DNA from 2 places in the Pseudomonas sp. MH9.3 genome. Region 2 is predicted to be linked to the other one. Evidence: predicted binding sites of a transcription regulator. Region 2 holds the regulator's gene; the other holds the start of a gene.
What was found. The regulator FliA, encoded in region 2, starts transcription of late flagellar genes. The targets are predictions, from matches to a motif close to CTAAAGTTTNNNNNNNNNNNGCCGNTAA.
Positions count from the first base shown of each region.

Region 1: RHM60_RS05905 (methyl-accepting chemotaxis protein) is a predicted target of FliA. The motif match lies at 7,743-7,770, and genes of this name have one in related genera.

Region 1 covers NZ_CP133785.1:1,436,130-1,446,193, forward strand. The annotation lists gene xylG (D-xylose ABC transporter ATP-binding protein) at 1-355, shown strand, start outside; gene RHM60_RS05875 (sugar ABC transporter permease) at 356-1,492, shown strand; gene RHM60_RS05880 (CoA-acylating methylmalonate-semialdehyde dehydrogenase) at 1,608-3,107, opposite strand; gene RHM60_RS05885 (LysR family transcriptional regulator) at 3,218-4,180, shown strand; gene RHM60_RS05890 (hypothetical protein) at 4,395-4,580, opposite strand; gene RHM60_RS05895 (hypothetical protein) at 4,775-4,909, shown strand; gene RHM60_RS05900 (Hsp20 family protein) at 5,004-5,462, opposite strand; gene RHM60_RS05905 (methyl-accepting chemotaxis protein) at 5,650-7,611, opposite strand; tRNA gene RHM60_RS05910 (tRNA-Ser) at 7,875-7,965, opposite strand; gene RHM60_RS05915 (Bax inhibitor-1/YccA family protein) at 8,118-8,789, shown strand; gene murB (UDP-N-acetylmuramate dehydrogenase) at 8,860-9,879, opposite strand; gene RHM60_RS05925 (low molecular weight protein-tyrosine-phosphatase) at 9,876-10,064, opposite strand, start outside.
Region 2 covers NZ_CP133785.1:1,878,419-1,888,482, forward strand. The annotation lists gene motD (flagellar motor protein MotD) at 1-516, opposite strand, end outside; gene RHM60_RS07955 (flagellar motor protein) at 532-1,272, opposite strand; gene RHM60_RS07960 (protein-glutamate methylesterase/protein-glutamine glutaminase) at 1,272-2,405, opposite strand; gene RHM60_RS07965 (chemotaxis protein CheA) at 2,455-4,698, opposite strand; gene RHM60_RS07970 (protein phosphatase CheZ) at 4,710-5,498, opposite strand; gene RHM60_RS07975 (chemotaxis response regulator CheY) at 5,517-5,891, opposite strand; gene fliA (RNA polymerase sigma factor FliA) at 6,059-6,799, opposite strand; gene fleN (flagellar synthesis regulator FleN) at 6,796-7,629, opposite strand; gene flhF (flagellar biosynthesis protein FlhF) at 7,735-9,051, opposite strand; gene flhA (flagellar biosynthesis protein FlhA) at 9,063-10,064, opposite strand, start outside.

The DNA.
Region 1 (10,064 bases), 440 kb from region 2:
AACCGCCAGCCCGTTTTTGCCGATCACCAGCCTCTCCGGCGGCAACCAGCAAAAGGCGGTGCTGGCGAAAATGCTGATGGCCAAGCCCAGGGTGCTGATCCTCGACGAGCCCACGCGCGGGGTGGACGTGGGCGCCAAATACGAGATCTACAAGCTGATGGTTGCACTGGCGGCCGAGGGCGTGGCGATCATCATGGTGTCGTCGGAGCTGGCCGAAGTGCTGGGGGTGTCGAACCGCGTGCTGGTGATCGGCGACGGCCAGCTGCGCGGCGACTTCGACAACCAAGGCCTTACCCAGGAACAGGTGCTCGCCGCTGCGCTCAGTCAAAACAATAACGATCGGAAGACCGCCTAGATGAATCAGGTCAAACACCTTTTTACCCGCTACAAAATGCTCGCGCTGGTAATTGCCGTGGCGTTCATCTGGCTGTTTTTCAGTTGGCAGACCGAGGGCGGTTTTCTCACGCCGCGCAACCTGTCCAACCTGCTGCGGCAGATGTCGATCACCGGGATTCTGGCGTGCGGTATGGTGCTGGTGATCATCAGCGGCGAGATCGATTTGTCGGTGGGCTCGTTGCTCGGATTGCTGGGCGGGCTGGCGGCGATTCTCGACGTGGTGTATCACGTTCCGCTGCTGGCCAACCTGAGCCTGGTGGCGTTGTGCGGGCTGATGATCGGCCTGGCCAACGGCTACATGACGGCGTACCTGCGCATCCCCTCGTTCATTGTCGGTCTGGGCGGCATGCTGGCGTTTCGCGGGATTCTGCTGGGGATCACCGGCGGCACCACCATCGCGCCGGTGTCGCCGTCGCTGGTGTATGTGGGCCAGGGTTATCTGCCGCATGAGGTGGGTATCGGGCTTGGGGTCTTGCTGTTTGCACTCACCGTGTTTCTCACCTGGAAGCAACGGCGCAATCGCGCACTGCACGGCCTGGCCGCGCATTCGCCGGTGCGTGACGGGCTGCGTGTGGTGCTGATCGGCGCGGTGCTGGCCGGGTTTGTCACCACGCTCAACAGCTACGACGGCATTCCGGTGCCGGTGCTGCTGTTGCTGGCGCTGCTCGGGGTGTTCAGCTACGTCACCAGCCAGACCGTGTTCGGCCGCCGGGTGTATGCGGTGGGCAGCAACATGGAAGCCACGCGGCTGTCGGGCATCAATGTGCAGGCGGTGAAACTGTGGATCTTCGGCATCATGGGCGTGATGTGCGCCCTCGCCGGCCTGGTCAATACCGCGCGCCTGGCGGCCGGTTCGCCGTCGGCCGGGAACATGGGAGAGCTGGATGCGATTGCCGCGTGCTTTATCGGCGGCACCTCGATGCGCGGCGGCTCGGGCACGGTGTATGGCGCGCTGCTGGGGGCGCTGGTGATTACCAGCCTGGATAACGGCATGTCGATGCTGGACGTGGACAGTTACTGGCAGATGATCGTCAAGGGCAGCATTCTGGTGCTGGCGGTGTGGGTGGATGTGAGTACGCGAGCCGGGCGTCGCTGAGGTCATTGGTGCGAGAAGGGGCTTGGTCCCGATAACGCTAGGTCAGCCACAGATAAAGTGACTGACATACCGTCAGCGGGAACAAGCCCCTTGGGTTAACCGTAATCTGTAGACCTTAGCGGGACACCGGCATCACAAACTCCGCGCCCTGCTCGATACTCTCCGACCAGCGCTGCATGATCGACTTCTGTTTGGTGTAGAACCGCACACCTTCGGTGCCATAGACGTGCATGTCGCCAAACAGGCTTTTCTTCCAGCCCCCAAATCCGTGCCACGCCATCGGCACCGGGATCGGCACATTGATGCCGACCATGCCCACTTCGATGCGCCGCGCGAACTCGCGGGCGATATTGCCGTCGCGGGTAAAGCAGCTCACGCCGTTGCCAAATTCATGGTCGTTGACCAGTTGCACCGCCTCGGCAAAGTCATTCACCCGCACACAGGCCAGCACCGGGCCGAAGATTTCTTCGCGGTAGATGCTCATCTCCTTGCTCACGTGATCGAACAGCGTCGCGCCGAGCCAGAAACCGTTTTCCAGGCCGGGTTCGGAGGGCACGTAATCACGGCCGTCGAGCAGCAACTGGGCGCCGGCCTGCACGCCCTGTTCGATGTAGCCACTGATGCGCTGCAGCGCCGCACGGGAAACAATCGGGCCCATTTCGGCCTTCAGGTCGCGGCCATCGGTGATGCGCAACTGCCTGGCTCGTTCGGTCAGCGCGGCGATGACTTTATCGCCCACATCGCCCACCAGCACCGCCACGGAGATGGCCATGCAGCGCTCGCCGGCACTGCCGTAGGCGGCGCCCATCAAGGCGTCGACGGTTTTTTCGATATCGGCGTCGGGCATCACCACCATGTGGTTTTTCGCACCGCCCAGGCCCTGCACGCGCTTGCCGTTGCGCGCGCCGGTTTCGTAGATGTAGTGGGCAATCGGCGTCGAGCCGACAAAACTCAGGGCCTTGACGTCCGGGTGTTCAAGCAGTGCATCCACCGCTTCCTTGTCGCCCTGCACCACGTTGAATACGCCCTGGGGCAAGCCGGCTTCGCGCAGCAGTTCAGCCATGAACAGCGAGGCGCTCGGGTCGGTAGGGCTGGGTTTGAGGATGAAGGTGTTGCCGGCGGCGATGGCGATCGGGTACATCCACATCGGCACCATCACCGGGAAATTGAACGGCGTCACGCCCGCCACCACGCCCAGGGGCTGGCGCAGGGTCCAGTTGTCCATGCCACGGGAGACCTGGTCGGAGTGCTCGCCCTTGAGCAGGTTGGGGATGCCGCAGGCGAATTCGAGAATATCGATGCCACGGTCGACTTCGCCCTGGGCATCGGTGAACACCTTGCCGTGTTCGGCGACGATGATGCTTGCCAGTTCGTCCTTGCGCTCACGCAGCAGATGCAGGTACTGAAACAACACGCGGGCGCGGCGGATCGGCGGCGTGTCGGCCCAGTCGGCAAACGCAGCCTGGGCGGCGGCCACCGCTTCGCCCACGGTGTCGCGGCTGGCCAGGGCGACGCGGCCGGTTACTTCACCGGTGGCGGGGTTGTACACGTCCTGATAGCGATCATCGCGGCTGACGCGCTGGTCGTTGATGTAATGCTCGAGGGTGATGGTCATGGCAGCGGATCCCGGGTCGATTAGCGTTGGCACCTACCATAGGCTTCCGCTTTGTTTCGAACCAGAGCAGAATCCAGAACTTATTGTGCACACAGGCGAACAATAGTCCCATGGAAAAAACCGAGATCGAAGGCCTGTGGACGCACATCCACTGGCTCTCCGTGCTGGAAGAACACGGCACCTACACCGCTGCCGCTGCGCGGCTGGGCGTGAGCAAATCGGCGGTGAGCCAACGCATTTGCGAGCTGGAAGCCGCCACCGGCACCCGCCTGGTCACCCGCACCACACGCAGCGTGCGGCTCACCGACGCCGGGCGCTCACTGACCCGCGACGTGCGCAGCGCCTACGAGCACATCGCCCGCAGCTTTTCCTCGGTGCGCGACTCGGCCGGCGAAATCCGTGGCCTGGTGCGCCTCACCGCTCCGGTCGCCTTCGCGCGCCAGCAACTGGTGCCGCATCTGCCCGAATTCCTGCGTCAGCACCCACAGGTTCGCATTCAGCTGGACGTGTCCGATGCCTTAAGCTCACTCGCCGCCGAAGGCTACGACCTGGCCGTGCGCCACGGCTTCCAGGTGCCGGAAACCCACGTCGCCTGGAAACTCTGCGACACCGCCTCGGTACTGGTCGCCACCCAGGACTACCTGCACCACCACGGCGAACCCCGCGAACCCGCCGACCTCAGCGCCCACAACTGCCTCTACTATCCGCGCGGCGCCGACCAGCCCGCGTGGACCTTCGAGCGCGGCGTTAAACAGACAGAACGCATCACCGTGCCCATCGCCGGCAGCTTTTCTACCAATAACAGCGAGGCACTGCGTGACTCGGCGCTCAATCACCTGGGCATCGCCCTGCTCCCGGATTTCAGCGCCCACGCGGCGCTGGCCAATGGCACGCTCAAGCAAGTGCTCAAGGGCTGGCGCTTGAAGGGTGCGTTTGCCGATGAGATCTACTTGATTCGGCCGTATTCGCCCCATGTGCCAAAGGCAGTGAGTGCGCTGGTGGGGTTTCTGAAGGACAAGCTGTCGGCAGGCTTCGGTTCTGGCGCGCGGCAGGTCGCGACGGGAGCGGGCTGAACATTTTTTTGAAAATGCTGCAATGCGTAGGACATTTCACACAGTTTTCACAGGCGCACGCTTAAGCTCCACTCAGCTCCTAAGTGAACACCTTTAAGCCCGCGCCCCCATCGTGGGCTTTTCTTTGTCTGGCGCAAAAGGCATTGCGCGCAGTGCCTGCCCTGAATGCAAAAAGCCCGGCTCAATGGCCGGGCTTTTTGTTATGGAGCGGTCCTCAGTTGTCAGGATGCTCACTCGCCACCGAATCCGCAGCGTCCACGTCAGACATGTCTTCCTCGTCATCAGCCGGCAACGACTGCTCCGGCGCGTCGCGCTTGGGATCGTGACCGGTTTCGCTGTCCGTGCCTCGGGTCACGGGCTGCTGTGAAATGTTGCCTGGGGCGTTCTCGTCGATTTCCATGCTGGCTCTCCGCTTGGGCGTTCGGGATATCCGCGCTTGAACATGAGAAGCATCGTGGTCTGACAAGTGCCGTTTGATGGACGAACGGTGGCCTGTTCGGACCTCGCTCTATCGGCGGTGTAGAAAATTTGAATTAGCAGATTGTCTTCCCGGTCAAGAATTATGAACGCAGTCAATCTGACGAGGTGAGCGCAATGACTATCCAGGCAGAGACACTCGTACAACTGACCGAAGCGCTGCGCGAACGCGGCTTGAATCTGGTGTCGGATGTGCACTTTACCCGTGCACCTTATCGGCACAATCACCGCTGGATCTGCACGGTGGAGTAAGGTCACACAAAAACAAATGCCCCGACGAGTCGGGGCATTTGCTGTCAGCCGGAGTAGACCGCGTTTTCACATGGCCCGCCCGGCCCTTTTTTACTCACTGCAGGCTTACCTGACGCAGTTGCGGATCACTGTCGCTACCGATCGTGATGCGTTTGGGCTTGGCCTCTTCAGGCACCACGCGCAGCAGGTTGATGCTCAGCAATCCGTTGTTCAGCGAAGCACCGCGCACCTCGATGTGATCCGCCAGGCGGAACGACAACCGGAAGGCCCGTTGCGCAATGCCCTGGTGCAGGTAAGTCACCTCTTTCTCGCTTTCACGTTTGTCACCCACAACCGTCAAAACGCCCTTCTCGACCTGGATATCCAGATCCGCCTCAGTAAGCCCGGCGACTGCAATGACAATGCGATATTCGTCATCACCGTGCTTTTCCACGTTATGAGGCGGATAGGTGTTCGGAGCCTCGCTGCGCAGCGCAGACTCAAACAGGTCATTGAAGCGATCAAAGCCCACCGACTGACGGAACAGAGGGGCCAGGGAAAGAGTAGTAGCCATTTTAAAATCTCCTGATTAGATCCAAGTGATTTAAAGCGCGACCCTGATTCGGCGTCGCGTGAAGGGAATTTATGTGCGGGAGAGAAGATTTCAAGGGGCGGGTTTGAAATTTTTTTACGGGCTCGCTGGCCGTGGGCTGAAAATCCCGCGAAGCCTCTGGCTCGCGGGGTTTTTCCTTGGTGTTAAGTCAGTTGACCTTGAACTGCCTCACCAATCCCTGCTGATGCTCGGCCAATCGAGCAAGCTCGCGGCTGGTGGCGGCGGTTTGCTCAGCACCGGCGCTGACCTGGATCACCAGTGAGTTGATGTCGTTGACATTGCGATGAATTTCTTCGGCCACCAGGCTTTGCTCCTCGGCAGCGGACGCTACCTGGATGTTACGGTCGCTGATGGACGCAATGCCTTCGGCGATCTCATTGAGCAAGTGGCCGGCACGCACCACATTGCTCGCACCTTCCTGCGCCTTGCCAAGGGTCTCCAGCATGGAGACCGCGGCGCGGTCGGAACCCGACTGCAGGTTGGCGATCATGTTCTGGATGCTGACCGTGGAGTCCTGGGTCTTTTTCGCCAGATTGCGCACTTCATCCGCAACCACCGCAAAACCACGGCCCTGCTCCCCCGCACGCGCCGCTTCGATGGCGGCGTTCAATGCCAGCAGGTTGGTCTGCTCGGCAACGCCGCGAATCACGTCCAGCACCGAAGAGATGGAATCGCTTTCGAGTTTGAGCTCGTTGATGATCTTCGAGGTTTGTTCGGCCTGCACTTCCAGGCCCTGGATCAAGCTGATGGTGTTATCGATCTCAGTCTTGCCCTGCATCGTGCTGGCGTTGACACGCTGTGACATTTCGGCGGCGTCAGTGGTGATGCGCGCTACATCCTTGACCGTGGCGCTCATCTCGCTGATCGCGGTCACCACCTGGTCGGTACCCTGACGCTGTTGCGCCACGTTCTGGCTGGTCTGCAAGGCCACCGCCGAGGACTGCTCGGCAGCCGTGGCAACCTGCGCCGTGGCGCTGCCGATTTCGCTGACCACGCCACTTATCTGAAGCGCCATGTTGTCCAGGTTGCGTGATATTTCGCCAAACTCGTCCTTGCCGGTGTAGCGGGTGCGCACCGTCAGGTCGCGGGTGGAAAGCGATGCAAGGGTGCGGTTCACATCGGTCACTGCCAGCTTGATATTGCGGATGATCACCAACGCCAGCCACAGCAAGGCGATCAACATCACGATAACGGTCGCTATGGCCACATACAGACTGAGTTCGGCATCATCACGCTCGTGATGGGCCAGGCCAACCACGGTCTGGCCCAGCTCCGTTTCGACGCCGGCCATGAGGTCGATACGACTGGTCGAAAGGTTGAACCAGTCTTCAGGTTTGATATTGAGCGGGTTGCCCAGGGGCGTATCAAAACCAAGGCGCTGAAGGCGTGCGACTTCCAGTGATCCGGGTTGTTGCAGGACGGCATCCAGCTTGCTCTTGAAGGCTGCCGGAGCCCATCGCTGGAAGGCTTCAAAGTAGCCGGAGAACTCACCGAGGTTACGGCTGAAGCGCGACAACAATGCAGCGTCGAAGCGATTTTGATTGAACGCCAGGCCCAGCAATACGCGCTCGCGCCCCGCGCGCTCTTTCATATCGACAAATTGATTGAGCGAGCCCAACGCACGCAGAATCTGGGGGTCATCAATGCTGGCTTCCAACGAATAATTGAAGCCCACGAGGGTTTTAATCAGGTCGGTAAAAAGAGCACCGGACTCTGTGTTGTTAATCGCCAGGTTATCGACTTTCAAACGCAAGGCGGCCAGCTCACCCAGCGCGCGCAATGCCTCGTTCGGGGCTGGAATACCCTCGCTCGATTGCCCTCGCAGCGCGCCGATTGACGTGTCGGTCTCCTGGCGCAAGGCCTTGAGCTTGTCTTGCATGGACTTGCCACCGCTGCCCAGAAAAACGCCGCTGGCGCCGCGCTCGCGTTGGAGGGTTGTCACGACATTGCTGAATTTTTGTGCAGCGGTGGTGGCGGCAACTGCGCGATTCATTGACCCCAGCGTATCGCTTTTGTCCGCAATGAAAATGCCCGCAAAAGCCAGAAATCCGAGCAAAGGAAAAATCAGAATAAGCAGCAGCTTGGTACTCAAAGGAGCATTGCTAAGCATTACAAACCTCGGGACTTACAAATTTTGTCTAATAATTACCTCGGGCGCACGTTCTAGTGAAATCGACGTTTATAGGAGCCAAAGATGATCCAGTTTGAGCCCGCCATAGCCGTTTTTCTTCCGTTTACACTATCTCGGCCTGAAGCTATCGAGCTTTAGAGCTGCCGGAAAAAATGGACTGCGCGTGAACCTGGATACCTGAGGATCTTTACAAACCCCGGAAACGCAAAAGCCCCGCTTTCGCGAGGCTTTCGTGTCAATCTTGGCGGGAAACCAGGGATTCGAACCCTGGGAACGCTATTAACGTTCGCCGGTTTTCAAGACCGGTGCATTCAACCACTCTGCCAATTTCCCTTGTGCATCACGGGATTATAGTAGCCCTTCCCGTCTCAGCGGGCGCCATAATACCCGAATGAAACACACTGTCAAACTCTCGCCATCGCTTGTTACAGAGCGTCTGTTATGATCTTTGCGACTGAACGTTTCAAAACCACAGGAGTGTCGCCATGCGCGAACAGAATTACGCAGTGAATGGCAACGCCCAGGCTGAGCAGCTTGAAGTCAGCCGCGTGTTGCGCAACACCTACGGCTTGCTCGCCCTGACCCTCGCCTTCAGCGGTGTGATGGCGTTCGTGGCTCAGCAGATGCGTGTTGGCTACCCGAATATCTTTGTTGTGCTGATCGGCTTCTATGGTCTGTTCTTCCTGACCAACAAGCTGCGTGACTCGGCCTGGGGCCTGGTGTCGGCGTTTGCCCTGACCGGTTTCATGGGCTTTATCCTTGGCCCGATCCTCAACCGTTACCTGGGTATGGCCGGCGGCGCGGAAGTGGTCAGTTCGGCGTTTGCCATGACGGCGCTGGTGTTTGGTGGCTTGTCCGCCTATGTGCTGATCACCCGCAAGGACATGAGCTTCCTCGGCGGCTTCATCACCGCAGGCTTCTTCGTGTTGCTGGCGGCGGTGGTTGCGGGCATGTTCTTCCAGATCAGCGGCTTGCAACTGGCGATCAGCGCAGGTTTCGTGCTGTTCTCGTCGGTGTGCATCCTGTTCCAGACCAGCGCGATCATCCACGGCGGCGAGCGCAACTACATCATGGCGACCGTCAGCCTGTATGTGTCGATCTACAACCTGTTTATCAGCCTGTTGCAGATCTTCGGCATCATGAGCCGCGACGACTGATTCATTTTCATTGCCGCAATAAAAAATGCCCCGTATCGAAAGATACGGGGCATTTTTGTTGGCGCGGGACTCAATACTGGTTGGGTTCCATCTCCAACTCAACCTTGAAACGCTGGGCGATGTCCTGCTGGATACGCCGCGCGAGGTTGGCAATGTCCTGCCCCGTAGCACCGCCGTAGTTGACCAGCACCAACGCCTGCATGTTATGCACGCCGGCATCGCCGTCTCGAAACCCCTTCCAGCCGGCCTTGTCGATCAGCCAGCCAGCGGCGAGTTTCATCTGCCCGTCGGCCTGGGGATAGGCCACCAGGTCCGGGTACTGGCTTTTCAGCTCGGCTGCGAGTGCCTGGGAGACCAGCGGGTTTTTGAAGAAGCTGCCAGCATTGCCCAGCTCTGCCGGGTCCGGCAGTTTCTCGCGGCGAATGCTACAGATCGCACGGCTGACGTCACTCGGCGTGGCATCGGTGATGCCCTGCGCCGCCAGACGCTGCTGCACCGGGCCGTAGTCGAGTTTCAAGTGGCGGATGCGGCTCAGGGCAAAGCGCACGCGCAGGATCAGCCAGCGTCCGGTGTGCTGCTTGAACAGGCTGTCACGGTAGCCGAACTGGCACTCTTCCAGGCTGAAATCGCGCAGTTCGCCGGTTTGGCGATCCAGGGCGGTGAGGCCGGCGAATACATCCTTGATCTCCACTCCATAGGCACCAATGTTCTGCATCGGCGCTGCGCCGACAGTGCCGGGGATCAGGCTGAGGTTTTCCAGGCCGCAGAAACCATGTTCCAGGGTCCACAACACAAACGGATGCCAGGGCTCACCCGCTTCGGCCTCGATCACCACGCGGCTGCCGTCGTCCTGCAATACCCGAATGCCGCGGGTTGCCATGCGCAATACCAAAGCGCAAATGTCCTGGGTCAGCAGCAGATTGCTGCCGCCACCGATCACCAGCAACGGCAGTGCCTGCGCAGCGGCGTAAGCCAGGGCTTCACGCACATCGGCGTCGCCATGGGCCTCGGCGAACAGCTGGGCACGCACATCGATGCCGAAACTGTTGAAGGGCTTGAGCGAGACCTGCGCCTGCACCTGCAAGGTCATAACCGCCCCTTCAATTCGATCACCAATAAATCACAGGCGCGCTCGATCAGGTCCAGCACCCTGTCGAAGCCTTGTTCGCCTTCGTAGTAAGGGTCTGGCACTTCGTCCACTTCGGCATCGAAGCGGCGCAGGAACAGATCCAGCTCTGCCTTGCCCTGCCCCGACTGCATCAGCTTGAGGTGACG
Region 2 (10,064 bases):
TTCCACATGAATCGGGTTGTCAAACGGCTTGAGGATCGCCGCCACCTTGTCGATGATGTTGAACGCCTGATCGCTGGGGATGGCATCGGCACTGGCGAACAACAGGCTGGAGTTGAGTTCGATCTCCACCCACAGTTCATTGCCGCGCACAGTCATCTGGTTGGAGCTGATCAGGTCGCCGAACGCTGCGCTGATGTCATCCGCGATGCTTTTCAACGGGTCGCTGGTACCGCCTATGCCCGCAGCGGTCTCGTCGCTGTCGTTGACCAGCGGCTTGGCCGGGGTCACGGTCTTGGGCCGCTCGTCGCCAATGGGAATTGGCTTGAGCGCACGATCCGTGTCGTTGAACACGCCCACCAGCGCCTGGGAAAGGATTTTGTACTTGCCTTCGTTGACTGACGAGATCGAATACATCACCACGAAAAACGCGAACAGCAAGGTGATGAAGTCCGCGTAGGACACCAGCCAGCGTTCATGATTGACGTGTTCTTCAGGCTCGCGGCGACGACGGCTCACTGGCAACTCCCCCCATCAATCCATGAAGCCCTGGAGCTTCAATTCGATGGAACGCGGGTTCTCGCCCTCGGCAATCGACAGGATGCCTTCGAGCAACATTTCGCGATAACGGGACTGGCGCAGGGCAATCGACTTGAGTTTGCTCGCCACCGGCAGCAGCACCAGGTTGGCACTGGCCACACCATAAATGGTGGCGACGAACGCCACGGCAATCCCGCTGCCCAGTTGCGACGGATCGGCGAGGTTGCCCATCACGTGGATCAGGCCCATGACCGCACCGATGATGCCGATGGTCGGCGCGTAGCCGCCCATGCTTTCAAAAACTTTGGCGGCGTTGATATCGCGGCTTTCCTGGGTGTAGAAATCCACTTCCAGGATGCTGCGGATCGCCTCCGGCTCGGCGCCGTCAACCAGCAGTTGCAGACCTTTGCGTGCGTAGCTGTCGGGCTCGGCATCGGCCACGCCTTCCAGACCCAGCAAGCCTTCCTTGCGCGCAGTGAGGCTCCAGTTGACCACGCGGTCGACGCCGCCGGCCAGGTCCACACGCGGCGGAAAAATGATCCACACCAGAATCTGCATGGCGCGCTTGAACGAACTCAAGGGCGCCTGCAGCAAAGCCGCGCCCACGGTGCCGCCGATCACGATCAACGCCGCCGGGCCGTTGGCCAGGGCGCCAAGGTGGCCGCCCTCCAGGTAGTTGCCGCCAATGATTGCGACAAAGGCCAGGGTGATGCCGATGAGGCTCAACACATCCATCAGAGACAGGCCTCCACCAGATGCCGGCCAATGTCGTCCAGGCTGTAGACGGCGTCGGCGAGGTCGGCTTTGACGATGGCCATGGGCATGCCATAGATCACGCAACTGGCTTCGTCCTGGGCCCAGATGGCGCTGCCGCCCTGCTTGAGCAGGCGTGCGCCTTCACGGCCGTCGGCGCCCATGCCGGTGAGCACCACCGCCAGAACCTTGTCGCCGTAGGATTTGGCGGCGGAGCCGAAGGTGATGTCCACGCACGGTTTGTAGTTGAGGCGCTCATCGCCCGGCAGGATTTTGATCGCGCCACGCCCGTCCACCATCATCTGCTTGCCACCCGGGGCCAGCAGCGCCAGGCCAGGACGCAGGATGTCGCCATCCTCGGCTTCCTTGACGCTGATGCGGCACAGCTTGTCCAGGCGCTCGGCGAATGCCTTGGTGAACGCAGCAGGCATGTGCTGGATGAGCACGATGGGCGCCGGGAAGTTGGCCGGCAGTTGGGTCAACACCCGTTGCAGGGCCACCGGGCCGCCGGTGGAGGTGCCGATGGCGACCAGCTTGTAGGCCTTGCGCTTGGGCGCCGGTGAATGCGCATGCGCGGCGGGCGCAGGGTTACGGGCCGGTGCGGCGGATGCAGGCCGGGCCGTCGGCGCAGGTGCCGGGCGGTTGAACGAGGAACCTGCTGGGGCAACTGGTGCGGCCGCCGGTGTCGGCGCAGGTGCGCTGGACAGGCTGCGACGGTTACTGCGCGCAATGCTGTGCACCTTTTCGCACAGCATCTGCTTGACCTTCTCGGGGTTGCGCGAGATGTCTTCGAAATTCTTCGGCAAAAAATCCACCGCGCCGGCGTCCAGCGCGTCGAGGGTCACTCGGGCGCCTTCGTGGGTCAGCGAGGAGAACATCAATACCGCGGTGGGGCAGCGTTGCATGATATGGCGCACGGCCGTGATGCCGTCCATCATCGGCATCTCGTAGTCCATGGTGATCACATCCGGCTTCAACGCAATTGCCTGGTCAATCGCCTCTTTGCCGTTGGTGGCCGTGCCGACCACCTGGATGCTTGGATCGGCGGAAAGAATTTCCGAGACGCGGCGGCGGAAGAAACCCGAATCGTCCACCACCAGGACCTTGACTACCATAAACACTCCGTTAGGTGGGGCGGGCGTTACCGCCTGAGCCCCACCAAAATCAAATACGCCGTGCGGCGTAACGCTTGAGCATGCTCGGAACATCGAGAATCAGCGCGATCCGACCGTCACCGGTGATGGTCGCGCCCGACATGCCCGGGGTCCCCTGCAGCATTTTGCCCAATGGTTTGATCACCACCTCTTCCTGGCCCACCAACTGATCGACCACAAAGCCGATGCGCTGGGTGCCCACGGACAGGATCACCACGTGGCCTTCACGTTGTTCTTCATGCTTGGCCGACGCCACCAGCCAGCGCTTGAGGTAGAACAGCGGCAGGGCCTTGTCGCGCACGATCACCACTTCCTGGCCGTCGACCACGTTGGTGCGTGACAGGTCGAGGTGGAAGATCTCGTTGACGTTGACCAGCGGGAAGGCGAACGCCTGGTTGCCCAGCATCACCATCAGGGTCGGCATGATCGCCAGGGTCAGCGGCACCTTGATGACGATCTTGGAGCCCTGGCCCTTAGTCGAGTAGATGTTGATCGAGCCGTTGAGCTGGCTGATCTTGGTCTTTACCACGTCCATGCCGACGCCACGGCCCGACACGTCGGAAATCTCGGTCTTGGTCGAGAAGCCCGGAGCGAAGATCAGGTTGTAGCACTCGGTGTCGGTGAGGCGGTCGGCGGCGTCCTTGTCCATCACGCCACGCTTGACTGCGATATTGCGCAGGATTGCCGGGTCCATGCCTTTGCCGTCGTCGGTGATCGACAGCAGGATATGATCGCCCTCCTGCTCGGCCGCCAGAATCACCTTGCCGTTGCGCGACTTGCCCGCCGCTTCACGTTCTTCAGGGGTTTCTACGCCGTGGTCGACGGCGTTGCGCACCAAGTGGACCAACGGGTCGGCCAGGGCCTCGACGAGGTTCTTGTCGAGGTCGGTTTCTTCGCCCACCAGTTCCAGGTTGATTTCTTTCTTGAGCTGGCGTGCCAGGTCGCGAACCAGACGCGGGAAGCGGCCAAAGACTTTCTTGATCGGCTGCATGCGCGTTTTCATCACCGCGGTCTGCAGGTCGGCGGTGACCACGTCGAGGTTCGACACGGCCTTTTGCATGGCTTCGTCGCCACTGCTCAGGCCCAGGCGCACCAGGCGGTTACGCACCAGCACCAGTTCGCCCACCATGTTCATGATGTCGTCCAGGCGCGCGGTGTCTACCCGTACGGTGGTCTCGGCTTCGGTGGTGACCGGCTTTTCGGCCACGGCGGCAGCCGGGGCGCGTGCAGGTGCTGCGGCAGGTGCCGGTGCGGGCTTGGCGGCTGGAGCGGCTGCCGGTGCAGGTGCAGGTGCAGGTGCAGATTTGGCGGCCACAGGCGCAGCAGTCGCCGCTGCGGCCGGGGCCACTTCGGTGAACTTGCCCTTGCCGTGCAATTCGTCGAGCAACGCCTCGAATTCGTGATCGCTGATCAACCCGTCGCCGGCCGGTGCTGCGCTGGCTGCCGGAGCGGCTGGCGCGGCGGCAGGCGCCGTCGCGGCGACTTCCGGCAAGGCATCGACAGCAAAGGTGCCCTTGCCGTGCAATTGATCGAGCAAGGCTTCGAATTCGTCATCGGTGATATCGGTGCTGGCGCTCGCTGCGGCTGCGGGCGGCGCGGCGACCGGTGCCACGGCGTCGGCAGCGAACTGACCCTTGCCATGCAACTGGTCGAGCAGCGATTCGAACTCGGCGTCGGTGATGTCTTCGCTGGTTGGCGCGGCAGGTGCAGCAACCGCTGGCTGTGGCGTCTGCGGTGCTTCGGCCTCGGCCTTCACGGCGTTGAGCGAATCGAGCAACTGTTCGAACTCGCTGTCGGTGACATCCGCCTCGGGCTCAGGCTCGGCCACCGGCGCAGGTGCAGCTTGTACGGCCGGCGCCTCGGCAGCCGGCTCTGCCAGGCGCGCCAGGGCGGCCAGCAGTTCCGGAGTGGCGGCGGTGATCGGGGCACGTTCACGCACTTCGCTGAACATGCCGTTGACCGCATCCAGTGCTTCGAGAATCACGTCCATCAACTCCGAGTCGACCTGCCGTTCACCCTTGCGCAGGATGTCGAACACGTTCTCGGCGATGTGGCAGCACTCAACCAGCTCATGGAGCTGGAGGAAGCCGGCGCCCCCTTTTACAGTGTGAAAACCGCGAAAAATTGCATTGAGCAGGTTCGCATCATCCGGTCGGCTTTCCAGCTCGACCAGTTGTTCGGACAGTTGCTCTAAAATTTCGCCGGCCTCTACAAGGAAATCCTGAAGGATTTCTTCATCGGCGCCGAAGCTCATGTGGGTGCTCCTTAGAAGCCTAAACTGGATAACAGGTCATCGACATCATCCTGACCTGACACAACGTCTTCACGTTTATCGGCATGAATCTGCGGACCTTCACCCTTGGCGAGATGTTTTTGTGGATCTTTTTCCGAGAGGATCGCCGCGCGGTCATGTTCGATGCCGGCAAAACGATCGACCTGCCCGGCCATGAGCACCAGTTTGAGCAGGTTGCTTTCCACTTCGGTGACCAGTTGGGTCACGCGCTTGATCACTTGACCGGTGAGGTCCTGGTAATCCTGGGCCAGCAAAATATCGTTGAGGTTGCTCGCCACCGTGCGGTTTTCCTGTTCGCTGCGCGACAGAAAACCGTCGACCCGACGGGCCAGTTCACGAAACTCTTCAGCACCGACTTCGCGACGCATGAAGCGGCCCCAGTCGTGGCTAAGCGCTTGAGCCTCGGTGGCCATGCCATTGACCAGAGGCGTGGCGTTTTCCACCAGGTCCATGGTGCGGTTGGCCGCCGCTTCGGTCAGCTTGACCACATAGGACAGGCGTTCGGTGGCATCGGTGATCTGCGAAATTTCTTCGGCCTGGGGCATGTGCGGGTCAATCTGGAAATTGACGATCGCACTGTGCAGCTCGCGCGTGAGCTTGCCCACTTCCTGGTACAGGCCGCGGTCACGGGTCTGGTTAAGCTCATGGATCAACTGCACCGCGTCGCCGAAATGACCTTTTTCAAGGCTGTCGACCAACTGGTGAGCATGTTTTTTCAGGGTCGACTCAAAATCGCCCAATGTTGTTTCTTTATGCTCCATAGCTCCCCCGCGATGGCATTAGCCGTGGATGCGTTCGAAGATTTTTTCGATCTTCTCTTTTAGCGCCAATGCAGTGAATGGCTTGACCACGTAACCGTTTACCCCGGCCTGGGCGGCTTCGATAATCTGTTCACGCTTGGCTTCGGCGGTCACCATCAGTACAGGCAGGCTGCGCAGCTTTTCGTCGGCGCGCACATGGCGCAACAAGTCGATGCCAGTCATGCCCGGCATGTTCCAGTCGGTTACCAGAAAGTCGATGCTGCCGCTGTTGAGGATCGGAATCGCCGTAATGCCGTCGTCCGCCTCGACCGTGTTTGTGAACCCAAGGTCACGCAACAGGTTTTTTATGATCCGCCGCATCGTTGAGAAGTCATCAACGATGAGGATTTTCATGTTCTTGTCCAATTCGACCTCCAAGCAGTCTTAAACGCGCCCAGCACCTGGACGCGCCATTTCAATCAACAGGCGTTACACAAAAAGGACTGCCGGGTCCACCACGGGTCGACCCCGCGAAGGTCGTGACCCTCGCGGTATCGTCTGCAGTGTCCCCACACTGCCTGTCAGCGCGCGCGCCACTCTCCCAAACGCCCCCGCAAACGGGCTGCGCACTGGCTATGCAACTGGCTGACACGCGATTCGCTGACCCCCAGGACCTCACCGATTTCCTTGAGGTTCAGCTCTTCGTCGTAGTACAGCGCCAGGACCAGGCGCTCACGCTCCGGCAAGTTGGCAATGGCTTCCGCCAGTGCGCCCTGGAAACGTTCATCTTCCAGGTCGCGTGACGGTTCCATATGCGCACTCGCGCCGTCCTCGTGCAGCCCTTCGTGTTCGCCGTCCTGCAACAGGTCGTCGAAACTGAACAGGCGGCTGCCCAAGGTATCGTTCAAAATCCCGTAATAATCATCGAGACTCAATTGGAGTTCGGCCGCAACTTCGTGATCTTTAGCGTCGCGACCGGTTTTTGCTTCAATTGAGCGAATTGCGTCACTGACCATCCGCGTATTGCGGTGCACCGAACGCGGCGCCCAATCCCCTTTACGCACTTCATCGAGCATCGCGCCACGTATGCGAATACCCGCATACGTCTCGAAACTGGCGCCCTTGCTCGCGTCGTACTTGGTCGACACTTCGAGCAGGCCGATCATGCCGGCCTGGATCAGGTCTTCGACCTGCACACTGGCCGGAAGGCGCGCCAGCAGGTGATAGGCAATGCGCTTGACCAGCGGCGCATAGCGCTCGATCAATTCGCCCTGGCTGTCGCGTGCCGATTTTTTATAGAGGTTGTAGCCGCTGGATGTCATAGCACAGGACCCGCGCTTGTCTGATGCACCAATCGCTCGACGAAGAACTCCAGATGCCCACGCGGGTTGGCGGGCAGCGGCCAGGTATCGACCTTCTGGGCAATCGCCTTGAATGCCAGCGCACACTTGGAACGCGGGAATGCTTCGTAGACCGCACGCTGTTTTTGCACAGCCTTTCGCACGCATTCGTCGTAGGGAACTGCGCCAACGTATTGCAGGGCGACATCGAGAAAACGATCCGTGACCTTGGTCAGCTTGGCGAACAGGTTGCGCCCTTCCTGCGGGCTCTGGGCCATGTTGGCCAGCACGCGGAAGCGGTTCATGCCGTAGTCACGGTTAAGCAGTTTGATCAGGGCGTAGGCGTCGGTGATCGAAGTGGGCTCGTCGCACACCACCAGCAGCACTTCCTGCGCGGCGCGCACAAAGCTGACCACGGACTCGCCGATGCCGGCGGCGGTGTCGATCACCAGTACGTCGAGGTTGTCGCCGATATCGCTGAACGCCTGGATCAGGCCGGCATGCTGCGCCGGGCTCAGGTGCACCATGCTCTGGGTGCCGGAGGCAGCCGGCACGATGCGGATCCCGCCGGGCCCCTGCAGCAGCACATCGCGCAGCTCACAGCGCCCTTCGATCACATCGGCAAGGGTATGTTTGGGGGTCAGCCCCAGCAGAACGTCCACGTTCGCCAGGCCCAGGTCAGCGTCCAGCAGCATGACGCGACGGCCAAGCTCTGCCAGGGCCAGGGACAAATTCACTGACACGTTAGTTTTCCCGACGCCACCTTTGCCGCCGGTCACCGCGATCACCTGTACGGGATGCATGCTGCCCATTTTATTTCTTTACCTTGTCTTGCTTAGACGCAGGCTACATGGCTTGGCCGCTTGAATCGCTTGCAGACCATCGATGTAGGTACATTTCACGGTGTTCATCCTGCCTCAACCGACCCGTTTTGCCGGGTTGTGGTAAAGGTCGGCGAACATATCAGCCATCGCTTCCTCGCTAGGCTCGTCTTGCATTTGCACACTCACGGCACGGCTGACCAACTGATGACGACGCGGCAGATGCAGATCATCCGGGATTCGCGGGCCGTCGGTCAGGTAGGCGACCGGTAATTCATGACTGATTGCCAGGCTCAGTACTTCGCCCAGGCTCGCGGTTTCGTCGAGCTTGGTGAGGATGCAGCCGGCCAGACCGCAGCGCTTGTAACTGTGATACGCAGCGGTAAGAACCTGTTTCTGGCTGGTGGTTGCAAGCACCAGGTAATTTTTCGACTTGATCCCACGGCCGGCCAGGCTTTCCAGCTGCATGCGCAACGCCGGATCGCTGGCTTGCAGGCCGGCGGTGTCGATCAGCACCACGCGCTTGCGCAGCAGCGGGTCGAGGGCGTTGGCCAGGGACTGGCCCGGGTCGACGTGGGTCACCGGCACATTGAGAATGCGGCCGAGGGTCTTGAGCTGTTCCTGGGCGCCAATGCGGTAGCTGTCCATGCTCACCAGCGCGATGTTGTTGGCGCCGTACTTGAGCACGTAACGGGCGGCCAGCTTGGCCAGGGTGGTGGTTTTGCCCATGCCGGCAGGGCCGACCATGGCGATCACACCGCCCTCTTCGAGGGGTTCGATTTCCGGGGTGGCGATCATCCGCGCCAGGTGCGCCAACAGCATGCGCCAGGCCTGACGGGGCTCCTCGATGTTGCCGGTCAGCGCCAGCAGGTCGCGCGACAGCGGGCCGGACAGGCCGATGCGTTGCAGGCGACGCCACAGGTTGGCCTGTTGCGGCTTGCTGCCTTGCAACTGGTTCCAGGCCAGCGAGCCCAGTTGTACTTCGAGCAGTTCGCGCAGGCCGTTGAGTTCAAAGCGCATCGAATCGAAGACGCGCTGGTCGACGGCGGCAGCCGGGGCCGGTGCGGCAGGACGCGGCGGCTCAACGAAAGTCGGCTCCACCAGCGGCTCGGCAGCAGTCAGCGGCAGGCCGGCGAACAGCTGGCGATTGGTGGTGGTGTCGCTGTCGCCGCGCATGCTCAGCTCGGCCTGGGCCGACACAATGCGCGAGGCGGTTTTGCGCAGCTCGTCTTCGAGTTCCATGTTCGGCACGCGTGGCGCCAGGGCCTGGGGGGTGTAATCCAGGGCAGCCGTCAGCTCCACACCGCCGGCGATGCGGCGGTTGCCGATAATGGCAGCATCGGCGCCCAGCTCATCACGCACCAGTTTCATGGCCTGACGCATATCGGCGGCGAAAAAACGCTTCACTTGCATAACCCACTACCTCAGCCGTTGGGCCCTACTGTCGCGACGATAGTCACTTGCTTATTGTCAGGAATTTCCTGGTAAGCCAACACGTGCAAATTCGGTACTGCCAGGCGTCCAAACCGCGACAACATCGCTCGGACCGGGCCTGCCACCAGCAGAATCACCGGTTGGCCCTGCATTTCCTGGCGCTGTGCGGCGTCGATCAACGAACGCTGCAGTTTTTCAGCCATGCTTGGCTCCAGCAGAACGCCCTCTTCCTGGCCTAATCCTGCCTTCTGAATACTATTGAGCAAAATCTGTTCCAACCTTGGCTCCAGGGTGATAACAGGCAGCTCGGAGTCAAGCCCTACAATGCTTTGCACGATTGCGCGGGACAATCCGACGCGCACCGAAGCCACCAGCGCGGCGGTATCTTGACTCTTGGCAGCGTTGTTGGCGATAGCCTCGGCAATGCTGCGAATGTCGCGTACCGGTACCTGTTCGGCCAGCAGCGCTTGCAGCACCTTGAGCAGCTGCGACAACGAGAGCACGCCCGGCACCAGCTCTTCGGCGAGTTTTGGCGAGGCCTTGGCCAGCAACCCCATCAATTGCTGGACTTCCTCGTGGCCGATCAGCTCGTGGGAGTGTTTGTAGAGGATCTGGTTGAGGTGGGTAGCAACTACGGTGCTGGCGTCCACCACGGTGTAACCGAGCGATTGCGCCTGGCTGCGCTGGCTGACTTCGATCCACACCGCGTCCAGGCCAAAAGCCGGATCTTTGGCGGTGATGCCGTTAAGGCTGCCGAACACCTGGCCCGGGTTGATCGCCAGCTCACGGTCCGGGTAAATCTCGGCTTCGGCGAGAATCACGCCCATCAGGGTCAGGCGGTAGGCGCTGGGGGCCAGGTCGAGGTTGTCACGGATGTGCACGGTAGGCATCAGGAAGCCCAGGTCCTGGGACAACTTCTTGCGCACACCCTTGATCCGCGCGAGCAACTGGCCACCCTGGTTGCGGTCCACCAGAGGAATCAGGCGGTAGCC